2 regions of the Kribbella sp. VKM Ac-2566 genome follow, and region 2 is predicted to be linked to the other one. Evidence: riboswitches for the same ligand, from Rfam matches in the RefSeq annotation. Region 2 holds a riboswitch; the other holds the start of a gene.
The links. A riboswitch is a leader RNA that binds a small molecule or an ion and turns the genes downstream of it on or off. The one in region 2 is predicted to bind FMN.

Region 1 (7,812 bases), on a different contig from region 2:
AGATCGGCCAGGATCTGCGCACCGGTCCCGTAGTCGCGCGCGTCCGCCGGCAACCCGAGATCCAGGTTCGCGTCGACCGTGTCCCGGCCCGCGTCCTGCAGCTCGTACGCCTGCAGCTTGTGCAGCAGCCCGATCCCGCGCCCCTCATGACCGCGCAGGTACACCACGACACCGCCCTCGGCCGCAACCTGCCGCATCGCCTCGTCCAGCTGCGGCCCGCAGTCACAGCGCAGCGACCCGAACACATCACCGGTCAGGCACTCCGAGTGCAATCGGACCAAAACAGGCCCATCATCCAGCGAGCCGCGCACCAGTGCGAGCTGCTCCGACCCGTCCACCGTGTTGCGGTAGCCGTGCGCAACAAAATCGCCGTACTGCGTCGGCAGCGTCGTCGTCGCGACCTTCTGGATCTGGGATTCGGTACGGCGCCGGTACCGGATCAGGTCGTCGATCGACACCAGGACCAGCCCGTGCTCGTCCGCGAACGTCCGCAGGTCGAGCCCGCGCTTCATCGTCCCGTCGTCGTTCACCAGCTCCGAGATCACCGCGGCCGGCGTCAGCCCGGCCATCCGCGCCAGGTCGATCGACGCCTCGGTGTGCCCGGGTCGGACCAGGACGCCGCCTTCGCGACCGCGCAACGGGAACACGTGCCCCGGCTGCACCAGGTCGTACGGCTCCGAGGCCGAATCGGTCAGCACCCGGATCGTCCGCGCCCGGTCGGCGGCCGAGATCCCGGTGGAGATCCCGTCCCGCGCGTCGACGGAGATCGTGTACGCCGTCCGCATCCGCTCCCGGTTGTGCGGCGTCATCAACGGGATGCCGAGCCGGTCGAGCTCCGCGCCCTCCATCGGCACGCACACCACGCCCGAGCTGTACCGGATCAGGAACGCCAGCAGCTCCGGCGTCGCCTTGGACGCGGCGAAGATCAGGTCGCCCTCGTTCTCGCGGTCCTCGTCGTCGACCACGATCACCGGCCGGCCGGCGCGGATCTCGTCGATCGCGTGCTCGATCGTGTCGAGCTTCAGTACGTCGCCCATCTACCCCACCACCACAGGCTCAGGAGCTTGAACCCGCTCACGGTTCTGGATCTTCCACCACGACACGAACCCGACGACGCAGAACAGCCCGTACACGATGTACATCGTCGCCGACGGGTAGAACCCTGCCTTCACCAGCAGCGGTACGCCGACCACGTCGACAGCGATCCAGATCAGCCAGAACTCGACGAAGCCACGCGCCATCCCGTACGTCGCCAGGATCGACCCTGTGAGGATCCACGCGTCCCACTGCGGGCCCCACGATCCGAGCTCACGCAGCACGAAGTACGAGATCGCGTACAGGACCACCGCGATGCCGCCGAGCTCGAGCCGCTCGCGGGCGGTCGCCCAACGCGGCTGGACGCCCGTGGCGGCGCCGCCGTGCCGGGTCTGATACCAGCGGTACCACCCGTAGAGGCTGACGATCGCGAAGAACACCTGGCGGCCGGCCTGCCCCCAGAGGTCCTTGTCCTGCGGGGTGTCGAAGATCCCGCCGACGAAGACGGTGAACAGCAGGACGTTGCCGACGATGCCGACCGGCCACGCCGACACCAGCCGGCGCATGCCGAAGAGTGCACTGGCCAGACCGAACACGTTGCCGACGATCTCCCGGACCAGGACCTCCGACCCGGCGATCGTCACCGTGGAGTGCAACAGCCAGTCGATCGGGTTCACCGCACGCCTCCGTTGTCCGTCACGATGTTGTCCTTGACGATGCTGTCCTTCACGATGCTGTCTTTCACGATGCTGTCGTTCACGACGCTGTCCTTCACGTTGCCTGCCGTCAGAAGTCTTTCGACGTACTTCGCGATCACGTCCACCTCGAGGTTGACGGTGTCGCCGACCGAGTTCCCGCCCAGCACGGTCAGCTCCAGCGTGGTCGGGATCAGGCTGACCCCGAACGTCCCGGACGCGTCGTCGACATCGGTCACGGTCAGCGAGACCCCGTCGATCGCGATCGAGCCCTTCTCGGCGACGTACTTGAGGATCTCCGGGGACGTCGCGATCCGGACGTCCTCCCAGTGCTCCCCCGGCGTCCGGCCGGCGATCGTGCCGGTGCCGTCGACGTGGCCCTGGACGATGTGCCCGCCGAGCCGTTCGTGCGCGGCGACGGCCCGCTCGAGGTTGACCGGCGAGCCCTTCTGCAGACCGCCGAGGCTGGTCCGCTCCAGCGTCTCGCGCATCACATCCGCGGTGAACACGCCGCCGCCGTACTCCACCACCGTCAGGCAACAGCCGTTGACCGCGATCGAGGCGCCGTGCGCGGCGTCCTCGGTCACCTTCGGTCCGCGGATGGTGAGCCGCGCGGCGTCGCCGTCGAGCAGGTCCAGGGACTCGACGGTGCCGAGTTCTTCGATGATGCCGGTGAACATCTACTTTCCTCCCAGAGGAACCAGGGTCAGCCGGACGTCGTCGCCCAGGCGGGTGACGTCCGCTAGCTTGAACCGCCGCAGGTGGTCGATCGATTCCGCGCCGAGGTCGCCGACCGCGCCGTACCCGGAACCGAGGACGGCCGGGGCCACGTACGCGACGATCTGGTCGACGAGCCCGGCGCGCAGGAACGCGGCGGCCAGGGTCGGGCCGCCTTCGAGCCAGAGGTGCCGGATCTGCAGATCGTCCAGCTGCCGGAGCACCTCGGCGGGATCGTGGGTCGGCAGCAGCAACGTCTCCGCACGGTCGTTGCGGACCCGCGCGGTGGGTGGGATCTCCCGGTCGCCGACGACCACCCGCAACGGCTGCCGCGCCGCGGGTACGTCGTTCTCGTCGCGAACCGTCAGCTCGGGGTCGTCGACCAGCACCGTCTGGGTACCGACGGCAATCGCATCGCACTCGGCCCGTTGCCGGTGTACGTCGGCGCGTGCGATCGGCCCCGTGATCCATTTACTGCTCCGGTCCGGGGCCGCGGACCGCCCGTCGAGCGTGGTCGCGAACTTCCAGGTGACGAACGGCCGACCCGTCCGGATGCTGTGCAACCAGACCTGGTTGACCGCCTCCGCCTCGGTCTGCAGGACGCCCTGTACGACGTCGATGTTCTTGTTCCGCAGCTTGTCGGCGCCCCCGGAAGCGGTCCGGTTCGGATCGGGTACGGCGTACACGACCCGGGCGACCTCGGCCTCGATCAGGGCGTCCGCGCACGGACCGGTCCGGCCGGTGTGGTTGCACGGCTCGAGCGTGACGTACGCCGTACCGCCGCGGGCTCGTGCCCCGGCCATCCGGAGCGCCTCGACCTCGGCATGCGGGCCGCCGGCAACGGCATGGAAGCCCTCGCCCACCGGATGCCCGTCGCGGCCGGTGATCACGCACCCGACCACCGGGTTCGGATGGGTGCTGCCGGTACCTCTCGCAGCCAACTCGACAGCACGCCGCATCCAGGCGATGTCGATCGGCGACGCGTCGTTCACTTCTCGGGCCCCTCGTCGTCACGGACGCACTCCGGGGCCTCGACCGGCACGTCTGCTCCGTCGCCCTCACCGTCCGGACCTCTCGTCCGGCCCGGTCTCGCGGTCCGTCGCCGGACCTCTCGCCGCCGCGTCCCGTGGGCTGTGCAGTCCACGCTCCGCGCCGTCGGGCGCCAGAGCACACCCGCCGACCGCGTGCGCCTCCCATCCGGACTTTCACCGTCGGTCCTGGAATTCCACCAGGTCAACCGATCGCCGAACCGCAGCGACCGGGTCGCGGACTGTAACCGCCGGCTCGGAATTACACCGACCCCGGAGCACGCGAGTGGGTTCACTCGTGCTTCAAGTATGCCCCTCCCCGCAACCCGCACCACGACCCAGGTCACATCGTGAGCCCATCCGCCCGACAAGGAACATGCCGCGGGGACTGGGAACAGGGTATTTCCTGTCCCCAGTCCCCACGGGGGGTTCCCAGTCCCGATCCACCGCGGCCGGGAGCCCCGATATAGCACGATTTGAGTAGACATTCGGCGCTGTCTCAGGCTTCGTCGGCGGGGAATGCGGGTCGCTCGGCTGGTGTTGGCTTGCTCCGGCGGGGCGAACCGTCCTGCCTTCGTTGACGTTGTGAGGAGACAGTTGTGCGCGCGTTCGGCGCTTTTCGGCGGGTTGTCGCAGTGGTCGGGGCCATCACCTTGGCGAGCGCGATGGTTGCCTGTGGCAGCAATCAGGACAAGTCCGCGGGCGGCGAGGATCTGGGGCTGATGTCGGCGGGGACGCTGCGGATCGGGACCCTGACCGACGCGCCGCCGAACGTCTACGTGAAGGACGGGAAGTTCACCGGCTTCGACAACGACCTGATCACCGCGGTCGCGGCGAAGCTGAACCTGAAGCCGGAGTTCGTCGGGACCGACTTCTCCGCGCTGCTGTCGCAGGTGAACGGCGGCCAGTTCGACCTCGGGAGCTCGTCGATCACGGTCACCGAGGCCCGCAAGAAGACGGTTGCGTTCAGCAACGGGTACGACTTCGGCTACCTCGGCCTGAACACCACCAAGAGCTCCGGAATCACGTCGTTCGACCAGCTCACCGGCAAGCGCGTCGTGGTCGTCCAGGGCACCGTCCAGGACGACTACGCCACGCAGAAGAACCTGAACCCGGTCCGCGTCCCGAACTACAACGCCGCGCTCGGCCAGCTCAAGGCCGGTACGGCGGACGCGTGGGTCTCGCCCGCCGAGATCGGCGAGAAGATGGCGAAGGAGCAGGGCGGCGGCACGGTGATCCTGGCCGCGAAGGAGCTGAGTGACGCGCCGATGGCGTTCGCGGTGGCGAAGAGCAACGACAAGCTCCGCGAAGCCGTGAACAAGGCGCTCGACGAGGTGATCGCCGACGGCACCTGGACCAAGCTGGTCGAGCAGTACTACCCGGGCCGCGCCGTACCGGCGAACTTCAAGCCGGGCAGCGGATCGGTCAAGTTCACGGCTCCCAAAGCCTGATGGACATCTGGTCCACCCTGAGTGACACCTTTCTCGACTGGGAGTCGATGAAGGCGGTCCTGCCCGAGATGCTGAAGGTAGGACTGGTCAACACCCTGATTCTGGCGGCCGCCTCGGTCGTGCTGGGCACCCTGCTCGGCATGATCGTGGCGGTCCTCGCCTTGTCCAGCAAGCGCTGGCTGCGCTGGCCGGCGAAGATCTACACCGACATCTTCCGCGGCCTGCCCGCGATCCTGACCATCCTGCTGATCGGCCAGGGGCTGTCCCCGATCACTCGGCACTGGTGGGGCCCGAACCCGTACCCGCTCGGCATCCTCGCGCTCTCCCTGATCGCCGCGGCGTACATCGGCGAGATCTTCCGTTCCGGCATCCAGAGCGTGGAGAAGGGGCAGCTCGAGGCCGCCCGTGCGCTGGGCTTCAGTTACACGAGCGGCATGCGGCTGGTCGTCATTCCGCAAGGGGTACGGCGGGTTCTGCCGGCGCTGGTGAACCAGTTCATCGCGCTCGTGAAGGAGTCGAGCCTGGTGTACTTCCTCGGCCTGCTGGCGAGCCAGCGGGAACTGTTCCGGATCGGTCAGGACGCTGCCGCGACCAACGGAAACCTGTCCCCGTTGCTGCTCGCGGGCATCTTCTACCTGCTGATCACGGTCCCGCTGACGCACTTGGTGAACCACTTCGACAAGCGGCTGCGTGAAGGACGACCGGTCGAGTCGGAGGACGTAGAACTGGAGGAGCTCGCGCGTGCGAACCGTTGAGGCAGCGAGCCTGGAGGTGAGCGGTGTCGAGCTCGCCTTCGGCAGCAACAAGGTGCTGCGCGGCGTCGATCTCGCCGTACCTGCGGGGCAGACCGCGTGCGTGATCGGCCCGTCGGGGTCAGGGAAGTCGACGCTGCTGCGTGCGATCAACCGGCTGCTCGAACCGGACGCGGGTGATGTGAAGCTCGGCGGCGAGTCGGTACTGCGGGGCGATGCCGACGTACTGCGACGACGCATCGGCATGGTGTTCCAGCACTTCAACCTGTTCCCGCACAAGAGCGTGCTCGACAACATCACGCTTCCGCTGCGCAAGATCAAGAAGCTCGACGCCGAGGCGGCACAGGCGGCGGCCCGCGCGCAGCTCGAGTTGGTCGGCCTGGCGCACAAGGCCGGAGCGCGACCCGGGAACCTGTCCGGCGGTCAGCAGCAGCGGGTCGCGATCGCGCGGGCGCTGGCGATGGAGCCCGAGGTGATGCTGTTCGACGAGGCCACGTCGGCGCTCGATCCCGAGCTGGTCAAGGGCGTGCTGTCGCTGATGGCGGACCTCGCCGAGGCCGGGATGACGATGGTCGTGGTCACCCACGAGATGGGGTTCGCCCGCGAGGTCGCCGACCAGGTGGCCTTCATGGACCACGGCGTCGTCGTCGAGTCCGGCGTACCCGAACAGATCTTCGACGCCGCCGAGTCGGCTCGGTTGCGCCAGTTCCTCTCCCAGGTGCTCTGAGACCCGTCCAGCCCTGGCCCCAAGAGACATCTGGGCGCACGATGGAACAACCCCGTTCGGGGGTGGAGCAGCAACTGGGGGTAGTCGTGTCTCCATATCGTCGGTCGTCCGGGCGGTCCAGCCGGTTCGTGATCGCAGCAGTCGCCGTCGCACTCTCCGTTTCGCTCGGCCTGGTGGCGACAGCCACGTCCCAGGCCACGAACCGAGCAGCTACCAGCTCGGTCGCACAGGTCAGTACGACGAGCAAGTACGTGTATCTCACCTTCGACGACGGCCCGAGTTCGCGCTACACCGCGCAGATCCTGAGGATCCTTCGCGCCTACGGGGCGAGGGCGACCTTCTTCGAGATCGGCCAGAATGTGGCGCGCTACCCGTCCCTGACCCGACGGGTCTATCAGCAGGGCAACAGCGTGCAGAACCACACCTGGTCCCACCCGGACCTCCGGCACGTCTCCTCGAGCGCCTTCAGGTCCCAGGTGCAGAAGACGGACCGGTACATCCGGGCCCAGACGGGGTACACCCCGCGCTGCCTCCGGCCGCCGTACGGCGGGACGAACAAACTGGTCTCGCGGAGGGCTGCTGCCCTCGGCAAGAGCATCCGCCTGTGGACCATCGACACCCGCGACTGGTCCCGCCCGGGCACGTCGGTGATCGTGCGCCGGGCACTGGCGCACGTACACAGCGGTTCGGTGATCCTGATGCACGACGGCGGCGGAAACCGCAGCCAGACGGTCGCCGCGCTGCCGACGATCCTGCGGACCCTGAAGGCCAGAGGCTACGGCTTCACCACCATGTCCTGCACCTGACGCGCGTCCGCTATCCGTGACTTGTTGACGGGGAAGCGGCGTGGTGCCTGGCTTTCGAGGCCGACGCACCCAGGGTGGACCGCAGGAAGCGAGCCACCCACCGCCCTGGGGGGATGCATGGATGTTCGTTTGACGCGGTCCGGTCATCGCATGATCGGGCTCGCGATGATGATGCTGGTGAGCGCGGTGATCGGCTCGGTGGTCGTCGCTGCGGCGAAGTCACCGGCCGGACCATCCACGCCCACGTCCACTCCACCCGCAGCGGCACCTGCGACGCCGACGAAGACGCCACTGCCGACCAAGTACGTCGTACTGACGTTCGACGACGGGCCCGATGCCACCTACACCCCGATGGTGCTCGACATCCTCGCGAAGTACGACGCCAAGGCCACGTTCTTCGAGGTCGGGCAGAACGTCCGGAAACATCCCGAGCTGACCAAGCGGGTCCACGGGGCCGGCCACAGCGTGCAGAACCATACCTGGACGCACGCCGACCTCCGGCTCCTCGGCGCCGCCGCGTTCCGCCAACAGATCACGTCGACGGACCAGGCCATCCGAGCCCAGATCGGTAGTACGCCGGCGTGTCTGAGACCGCCGTACG
Region 2 (7,812 bases):
GCGCTGCAGCGGAACAACCTGAAGGCGATCGCGATCACGCCGGAGATCTACACCCGCGACTTCGTCAAGGGCTCGCTGACCAACCCGGACCCCGGCGTCCGCAAGCAGGCGCTGGAGCTGTTGCACCAGGCAACCGAACTCGCCAAGGACCTGGGCTGCTCGTACGTGAAGCTGTGGCCGGGGCAGGACGGCTGGGACTACCCGTTCCAGGTCAACTACCACGACATCTGGAACCTGGCGCTGGACGGCCTGAAGGAACTGGTGTCCGCGATCCGGACATCAACTTCGTGATCGAGTACAAACCGCGCGAGCCGCGGGTGAAGATCATCTTCCCGAACGTCGCCCGCACGCTGCTCGGCATCGAGAAGATCGGCCTGCCGAACCTGGGCATCCTGCTCGACTTCGGCCACTCGCTGTACGGCCAGGAGACACCGGCCGACGCGGCGCAGCTGGCGATCGACTACGGCCGGCTGTTCGCGATCGACGTCAACGACAACCTGCGCGGCTGGGACGACGACATGGTGGTCGGCTCGGTGCACCTGGTCGAGACGTTCGAGTTCTTCCACACGCTACGGAAGAACAACTGGGAGGGCGTCTGGCAGCTCGACCAGTTCCCGTTCCGCGAGGACAGCGTCCAGGCCGCGAAGCAGGCGATCACGTTCCTCAAGGCGATCCACCACGCGCTCGACGTACTGGACGACGAAGCCCTCGCTGCCGCGCAGGCCTCGCACGACGCGCTCGCCGCGCAGAGGCTGGTCCAGAAGGTGCTGCTGAGTTCGATGGCTGGATTGGAGTGAGGGCCGGCATGACGCTGACCGTCGAACACACCACGATGCCGGTGCTCGGCCGGCTGCCGGTCCACAGCAGTCGCGCCGAGCAGATCGCGCACATCGCCGAGGCCGCCAAACAGATCCGGATCCAGGACCTGAAGCTGGTCCACCACGCCGGCGCCGGGCACATCGGCGGTGACTTCTCCGCGATCGACATCCTGGCCACGCTGTACGGCGCTGTGCTCGACATCTCGCCCGCGACGGTGAACGACCCTGAGCGGGACCGCTTCATCCTGAGCAAGGGGCATGTCGCGGGTGCGCTCTACACGACGCTGGCCGCGTTCGGGTTCCTGCCGGTCGAGGACCTCGCGACGTTCCTCAAGCCGCTGTCCGCGCTGAACGGGCACCCGAACCGGAACAAGGTCGCCGGCGTCGAGGCCAACACCGGCCCACTCGGGCACGGCCTGCCGGTCGCGGTCGGTCATGCCCTGTCGGCGAAGCTCGACGTCTCGTTGCGCCGTACCTATGTGCTGGTCGGTGACGGGGAGCTGCAGGAGGGCTCCAACTGGGAGGCGATGATGGCTGCCTCCCAGTACCAGCTGGACCGGCTCACCGTGATCGTCGACCGGAACCGGCTGCAGCAGGGCGCGACCACCAAGGAGACCAACGACCTCGACCCGCTGCCGGAGAAAGCGGCCGCGTTCGGGTTCGCGGTGGTCGAAGTGAACGGTCACGACCACGGCGAGCTGCTCGACGTGCTGTCCGCCGTACCGTTCCGGCCGGGCAAGCCGACGTTCGTGATTGCCCATACGCACAAGGGTCACCCGATCTCGTTCATGAGCAACAACGTCGCCTGGCACCACCGCGTACCCGATGCCGCTGAGTACCAGCAGGCCCTGAAGGAGCTGCAATGACCGTCCTCGAGACCCGTTCGATCGCGGACCAGCCGCGGTACGACTGCCGGGACGCGTACGTCGAGACGCTCGCCGAGCTGGCCGAGGCCGATCACCGGATCGTTGGCGTGGTCAACGACTCGGTCGGGTCGAGCAAGCTGAACAGCTTCCGCAAGGCGTTCCCGGACCGGCTGATCAACGTCGGCATCGCCGAGCAGGACATGGTCGGCGTCGCGTCCGGGCTGGCCAACGGCGGCCGGATCCCGTTCGTCTCGGCGGCGTCCTGTTTTCTCACCGCCCGCGCGCTCGAGCAGATCAAGGCCGACGTCGCGTACTCGAACACCAACGTGAAGCTCTGCGGCATGAGCCCCGGCGTCGCGTACGGCGAACTCGGCCCGACGCACCACTCGATCGAGGACATCGCCTGGCTGCGCGCGATCGCAAACATGACGATCATTGTTCCGGCCGACCCGATCGAGACGGCGGCGGCGTTGCGCTGGGCAGCGGCCTCGGACGGGCCGGTGTTCATCCGGGTCAGCCGGATGAGCGTGCCGAAGGTCTACGCCGAGGACTACGAGTTCGAGCTGGGCAAGGCGATCACGGTTCGCGACGGGAGCGATGTGACGCTGATCAGCAACGGGACCGTGCTGTGGCGGGCGCTGGCCGCCGCAGAACGGCTCGCGGAGGAAGGGATCTCGGCCCGGGTGCTGTCGATGCCGACGGTCAAGCCGCTGGACACCGACGCCGTGGTCGCGGCCGCGCGGGAGACGGCCGGCATCGTGACCGCGGAGGAAGCGGTGTCCGGCGGCGGCCTCGGCGGTGCCGTCGCCGAGACCGTCGTACAGCATCATCCGGCGCGGGTGTCGATCCTCGGGTTCCCCGAGTTCGCGCCCACGGGGTCGGCCGGCTACCTGCTGGACCGCTACGGCCTCTCCGCCGAGGGCATCGCGGACGCCGCCCGCAAGCTGGTCACGACAGGTAAGTGACCAGGTCGGCGATCGAGATCATCGCGAAGCCATGGGCGTCGGCGAACGCGCGCAGGTCCGCGCCTGCCATCAGCGTGCCGTCGTCGTTCATGAGTTCGCCGATCACGCCGACCGGCGGCAGCCCGGCGAGCCGGACGAGTTCGACGGTGGCCTCGGTGTGACCGGGCCGCTGCCGGACTCCGCCGGCGACCGCTCGCAACGGCAGGATGTGGCCGGGCCGGATCAGGTCCGCGGGCTGCGCCGAGAGATCGGCCAGCACACGGACGGTCCGCGCGCGGTCGGCGGCCGAGATGCCGGTCCCGACACCGGTCGCCGCATCCACCGACACGGTGTACGCCGTACGCAGGCTGTCCTGGTTGTTCGGCACCATCAGCGGCAGCTCGAGCCGGTCCAGGATCTCCGGCGCCGCGGGCGCGCAGACGTACCCGCTGGTGTGACGGACGAGCAGGGCCATCAGCTCGGGCGTCGCGAGGCTCGCGGCGAAGGTCAGGTCGCCTTCGTTCTCGCGGTCCTCGTCGTCGACGACCACGACCGGCCGTCCGGCGGCGAGCTCGGCGACCGCGTGTTCGATGGTGTCCAGGCTGGTCACGGTGTTCACGATCGTTGTCCTCTCGGGCAGTGCACTCAGAGCACTCCGGGGCAACGACAAGCTCCACGACCCGGGTCAGGGGACGTGCAGCTGCCACGTGCGTCTTCCCATCCGGACTTTCACCGTCGGTCCCGGAGTTCCACCGGGTCAACCGCTCCTTCTCACGAAGTCACGGGTCGCGGACTGTCACCGCCGGCTCGGAATTTCACCGACCCCAGAGCACGTGTGTTCTTCTCACCATCAGCTTAACGGCAACGAGCATCCCTGGAGTGTCATGTCCATCTCATCCGTCTGGCAGGAGATCGAGCTGCCGGCCACCTCCGAGTGGGTCGAGTTCGAGCACGAGAGCGGCCGACTGCTCCGGCGCCCGGCGTTCTGGGACGGCGGTGACACGCACCGGGTCCGTTTCGCGCCGCCGCTTGCCGGTTCGTGGACGTGGTCGGGCGGCGAACTGCACGTCGTCGAGGCTCCAACTGACGAGGCGAATCCGTTCTACCGGCACGGGTTCTGGCGGATGTCGCCCGGCGGCCGGAGCCTGGTGCACGCGGATGGCACGCCTGCTCTGCTGGTCGCCGACACCGCGTGGGCGCTGCCCTGGCGGGCGACCCCCGACCAGGTCCGCGAGTACGCCGCCGACCGGCAGGCGAAGGGGTTCAACGCGGTGCTGCTGATGACCGTCCAACCGGACATGCGCGCCGTCGGGCCGCGCGACCGGACTCAGGACGAGGGGTTCGCGGTCGGCTTCGAGGATCTCGCCGACGGTCACCTGAACCAGATGAACGTCGAGTACTTCCAGTACCTCGACGTACTGCTCGACACCTTGGTCGAGCACGGCCTGGTCCCTGTCCTGCAGCCGGTGTTCCAAGGCTTCGGGTGGAAGGGCCTAGACGTCGCGGGCACCGTCGTACCGCCATCCGAGTACGCCGCCTACTGCCGCTATCTCGTCGCGCGGTACGGCGCTCGGCCGGCCGTCTACCTGGTTGGCGGGGACGGCTCTGGTCACGAACCGCAGACTGCCGCCGGAGGTGCTGAGGTGCACGCCGCCGACTGCTACGGGCAGCCGACCGGTATCCATTACCGGCCGCACATCCGCGCGAATGCTCACCAGGACGCGGACTGGCTGGACTTCCAGTGGTGTCAGACCGGCCACACCGGCGAGCACGTACCGGAGCGGGTCGCGGACATGTGGCGGAATGAACCGGTGAAGGCGGTCGCGAACGGCGAACCGACGTACGAGCACACCGGCCGGACAGGTATGGCTGAGGGCTGGTGGCAGGGGCACGAGGCGTGGAGCAACCTGTGCGCGGGCGGCACGATGGGCGTCGTCTACGGTGCGGGCAGCCTGTGGCAGTGGCGACTGCACGCGGAGGAGCCGGGCCACTCCGAGTTCTTCCTCGCACCCGGCGCGGGCTGGCGCGAGGCGATCGACTTCGAAGGATCGACGTACGTCGGAATGCTCGGAAAGATCCTGGACGGGTTGCCGACCACCGACATGGCGCCGGACTGGACCCGGACGATCTCGGGACGCGCGCTGAGTACGGCGGAGGGCGGCCTGATCGTGTACCGCGAGGACGGTGGGCCGGTGATGGTGTTCGACGACACCGTCCCGCTGAGTTACACGATCGTCGATCCCCGTGACGGCTCGGTCGTCGCGACCGGCAAACGCGACACTCCGACGTCTCCCATCCCGGACCAGGGTGGAGCGCCCCGGGTCTACCTGTGCCTGCCTGACCTATAGTCCGTAGACCTGAAACGTTGCGAGGGGGTCGAGGTGAACGCGAACCGCGCGGTGCGCCAGCCCGGGCTGGACGAGCTGCGGCTGCTCGCGAAGGTGGCGCGGATGTACCACGAGAAGGGCATCCGGCAGCCGCAGATCGCCGCCGAGCTGAACCTGTCCCAGGCACGCGTTTCCCGGATGCTGAAACAGGCCGTCGAGGTCGGCATCGTGCACACCGTGGTGACCATGCCGAGCGGCGTGCACAGCGACCTCGAGGACGAGCTGCAGGGCCGGTACGGGTTGCGCGACGCGGTCGTCGTCGACACCCTCGGCGTGGGGGACGACGTACTGCCCGCGCTCGGCTCGGGCGCGGCGGCGTACCTGGACATGACCCTGACCGGTGGGCACGTGGTCGGGATATCGTCCTGGAGCGAGACGCTGATCAGCGCGGTCGACCGGATGCCGCGCAAGAGCGTGCCGGTGGTGGACAAGGTCGTGCAGATCGTCGGCGGGCTGGGCGACGCCGCGGTGCAGATGCAGGCCACCCGGCTGACCGCGCGGTTCGCCGAGCTGACCGGCGGGATGCCGGTCTACCTGCCCGCTCCCGGGCTGGTCGGGACCCCCGCCGTACGCCGGGCCATGATGAACGATGTGTCCGTTCGGGACGTTCTGGGCACCTGGGGACAGCTCACCGACGCCCTGGTCGGGATCGGCAGCCTCGAGCCCTCGCCGCTGCTGCAGCGCAGTGGGAACGCGGTCGCGGAGGCCGACCAGGACGAGTTGCGCAGGCTCGGCGCCGTCGGAGACGTGTGTTTCCGGTTCTTCGACGAAGAGGGAAAGCTCGTGCGCTCGACGTTCGACCAGCGGGTCATCGGGGTGACCGCGAAGGAGTTACTGGCGGTGCCGCGCCGGATCGGGGTGGCCGGCGGTGACCGCAAGTACTCCGCCATCCGCGCCGCCCTGCTCGGAGGCTGGGTCAACATCCTGATCACCGACCTCGCGATGGCCCATCGCCTGCTCGATGGAGCCTGACGAGCAGCGGGAGGTCTACGCCACCATCGACCTTGCCCTGCGGGTCGGTGAGGTGCTGCTGTCCAGCGGTGCCGGTACGGCGGACGCCACCGCGACGATCCTCGGTGTCACCGCGGCCGGCGGACTGCGCGGCTGCGAGGTCGACATCACGTTCACCTCGATGGCGGTCTCGTACCAGGCCGCGCCGGACGTCGCGCCCGAGACGCACATCCGGCTGGTCCGCTACCGGTCCCAGGACTTCTCCCGGCTGACCGACGTCGACCGGCTGGTACGACGGTTCGCCCGCGGCGACGTGACCCGCGAGGAGGCGTCGCGCGAACTCGCCCGGATGACGTCGGCCGGTCCGCCGTACCCGCGCTGGAGTGCGGTGCTCGCCTGGGGCGTGATGGCCGGCGGCGCGACGCTGCTGCTCGGCGGCGGCTGGCTGATCACGTTGCTGGCGGTGCTGACCGCGATCGTGATCGACCTGAACAACCGGTGGTTCAACCGGCAGCGACTCCCCGCGTTCTACCAGCAGGTCGCCGGTGCGTTCGTGGCGACCGCGGTCGCGCTGGTCCTGTACGCCGTACACGCGCCGGTGAAACCGTCCCTGGTCGTTGCCGCCGGCATCATCATGCTGCTGGCCGGGATCGCCCTCACCGGTGCGGTGCAGGACGCGATCACCGGGTACTACGTGACCGCCGCGGCCCGGAGTCTGGAGGCGATGCTGCTCACCGGCGGGATCATCGCCGGTGTCTCGCTGGGTCTCGCGCTGGGGCTGAAGTTCGGTCTGCACGTCGGGATCGAACCCCAGACGATCCAGCTGGCGAACCTGCCGATCATGGTGATTTCCGGCTCGGTGATGGCGGTCGCGTTCGGGTACGCGTCGTACGCACCCCTCCGCGCGTTGCTGCCGATCGCCGTGATGGGTGCACTGGCCTCGCTGATCTTCACCTTGATGACCAGGGCATCTTTCGGGCCGGCCTGGTCCACCGCCGCGGCTGCCTTCGTCGTCGGTCTGGGCGGCTACTCCAGCGGCCGGCGGACCGGCGTACCGCCGCTGGTCGTGGTCGTCGCCGGCTCGATCCCGCTGCTGCCGGGGCTGACGATCTACAAGGGCCTCTACGAGCTGATGGCCGTCGGCCAGCTCATCGGCATCGTCAGCCTCACGACCGCGGTCGCGATCGGCGTCGCACTCGCCTCGGGCCTGATCCTCGGCGAGTACGTCGCGCAACCCATCCGCCGCGAGGCGCGCCGTCTCGAGGACCGCCTGGCCGGTCCCCGCCTCGTCGGCCCCCGCCGCCCGGTACGCCGCCGTACCTCGTCCCGCCGCCGGCGCCGCGCGGCCTAGCTGGCCGGCCCGGTGGCGAAGTACGTCTTGCAGGTCGGGCCGTCGTAGTCGGAGGCGAGTTCGAGGACTGTGCTGCCGTCGGGGGAGACGACCATCGGAGAGCTGTAGTTCGGGCAATAGTTGTTGTACGGATTGTCGACGGCGACCGGTGCGGCCAGCTCGGACCAGTAACCGCTCGTCCCGGTGGTGTTGGCGAGGATGGTGCGGCCGTTGCCTTCGGCCACGGAACCGTCGGCGTTCTGGAGGATCTGGCCGATCAGCAGCAGCTTGCCGTTCGGTGCCAGCGCGATCGTCGGAGCATGGGTGAAGTACCTGCCGTCGGCGGTCTGCGCCCGGACACCGGGTCTGGCGGGCGATCCCCAGTTCCAGCCGTCACGGGACTGGCGGGTGTAGACGGCGCAGTCGTACTGGCCGCCCACGCCACAGACCTCGTACGACATCACGTACGTCCCGCTGGGCAGCTGCCGTACGACGGACATGCCGGGTCGATGTGCG

Region 1: it holds a riboswitch for FMN, as region 2 does, so the genes downstream of both, ribD (bifunctional diaminohydroxyphosphoribosylaminopyrimidine deaminase/5-amino-6-(5-phosphoribosylamino)uracil reductase RibD) here and ribB (3,4-dihydroxy-2-butanone-4-phosphate synthase) in region 2, are expected to answer to the same signal.

Annotation. Positions count from the first base shown of each region.
Region 1 is NZ_SODT01000011.1:814,329-822,140, reverse strand. Features, by position in the region: gene EV647_RS26725 (bifunctional 3,4-dihydroxy-2-butanone-4-phosphate synthase/GTP cyclohydrolase II) at 1-1,037, opposite strand, end outside; gene pnuC (nicotinamide riboside transporter PnuC) at 1,038-1,712, opposite strand; gene EV647_RS26715 (riboflavin synthase) at 1,709-2,410, opposite strand; gene ribD (bifunctional diaminohydroxyphosphoribosylaminopyrimidine deaminase/5-amino-6-(5-phosphoribosylamino)uracil reductase RibD) at 2,411-3,439, opposite strand; FMN riboswitch at 3,628-3,761, opposite strand; gene EV647_RS26705 (ABC transporter substrate-binding protein) at 4,075-4,926, shown strand; gene EV647_RS26700 (amino acid ABC transporter permease) at 4,926-5,681, shown strand; gene EV647_RS26695 (amino acid ABC transporter ATP-binding protein) at 5,668-6,405, shown strand; gene EV647_RS26690 (polysaccharide deacetylase family protein) at 6,492-7,211, shown strand; gene EV647_RS26685 (polysaccharide deacetylase family protein) at 7,329-7,812, shown strand, end outside.
Region 2 is NZ_SODT01000009.1:103,759-111,570, forward strand. Features, by position in the region: gene EV647_RS43670 (sugar phosphate isomerase/epimerase) at 1-291, shown strand, start outside; gene EV647_RS43675 (sugar phosphate isomerase/epimerase) at 288-797, shown strand; gene EV647_RS12030 (transketolase) at 806-1,684, shown strand; gene EV647_RS12035 (transketolase family protein) at 1,681-2,649, shown strand; gene ribB (3,4-dihydroxy-2-butanone-4-phosphate synthase) at 2,633-3,247, opposite strand; FMN riboswitch at 3,332-3,465, opposite strand; gene EV647_RS12045 (DUF4038 domain-containing protein) at 3,513-4,976, shown strand; gene EV647_RS12050 (sugar-binding transcriptional regulator) at 5,010-5,987, shown strand; gene EV647_RS12055 (threonine/serine exporter ThrE family protein) at 5,977-7,317, shown strand; gene EV647_RS12060 (sialidase family protein) at 7,314-7,812, opposite strand, start outside.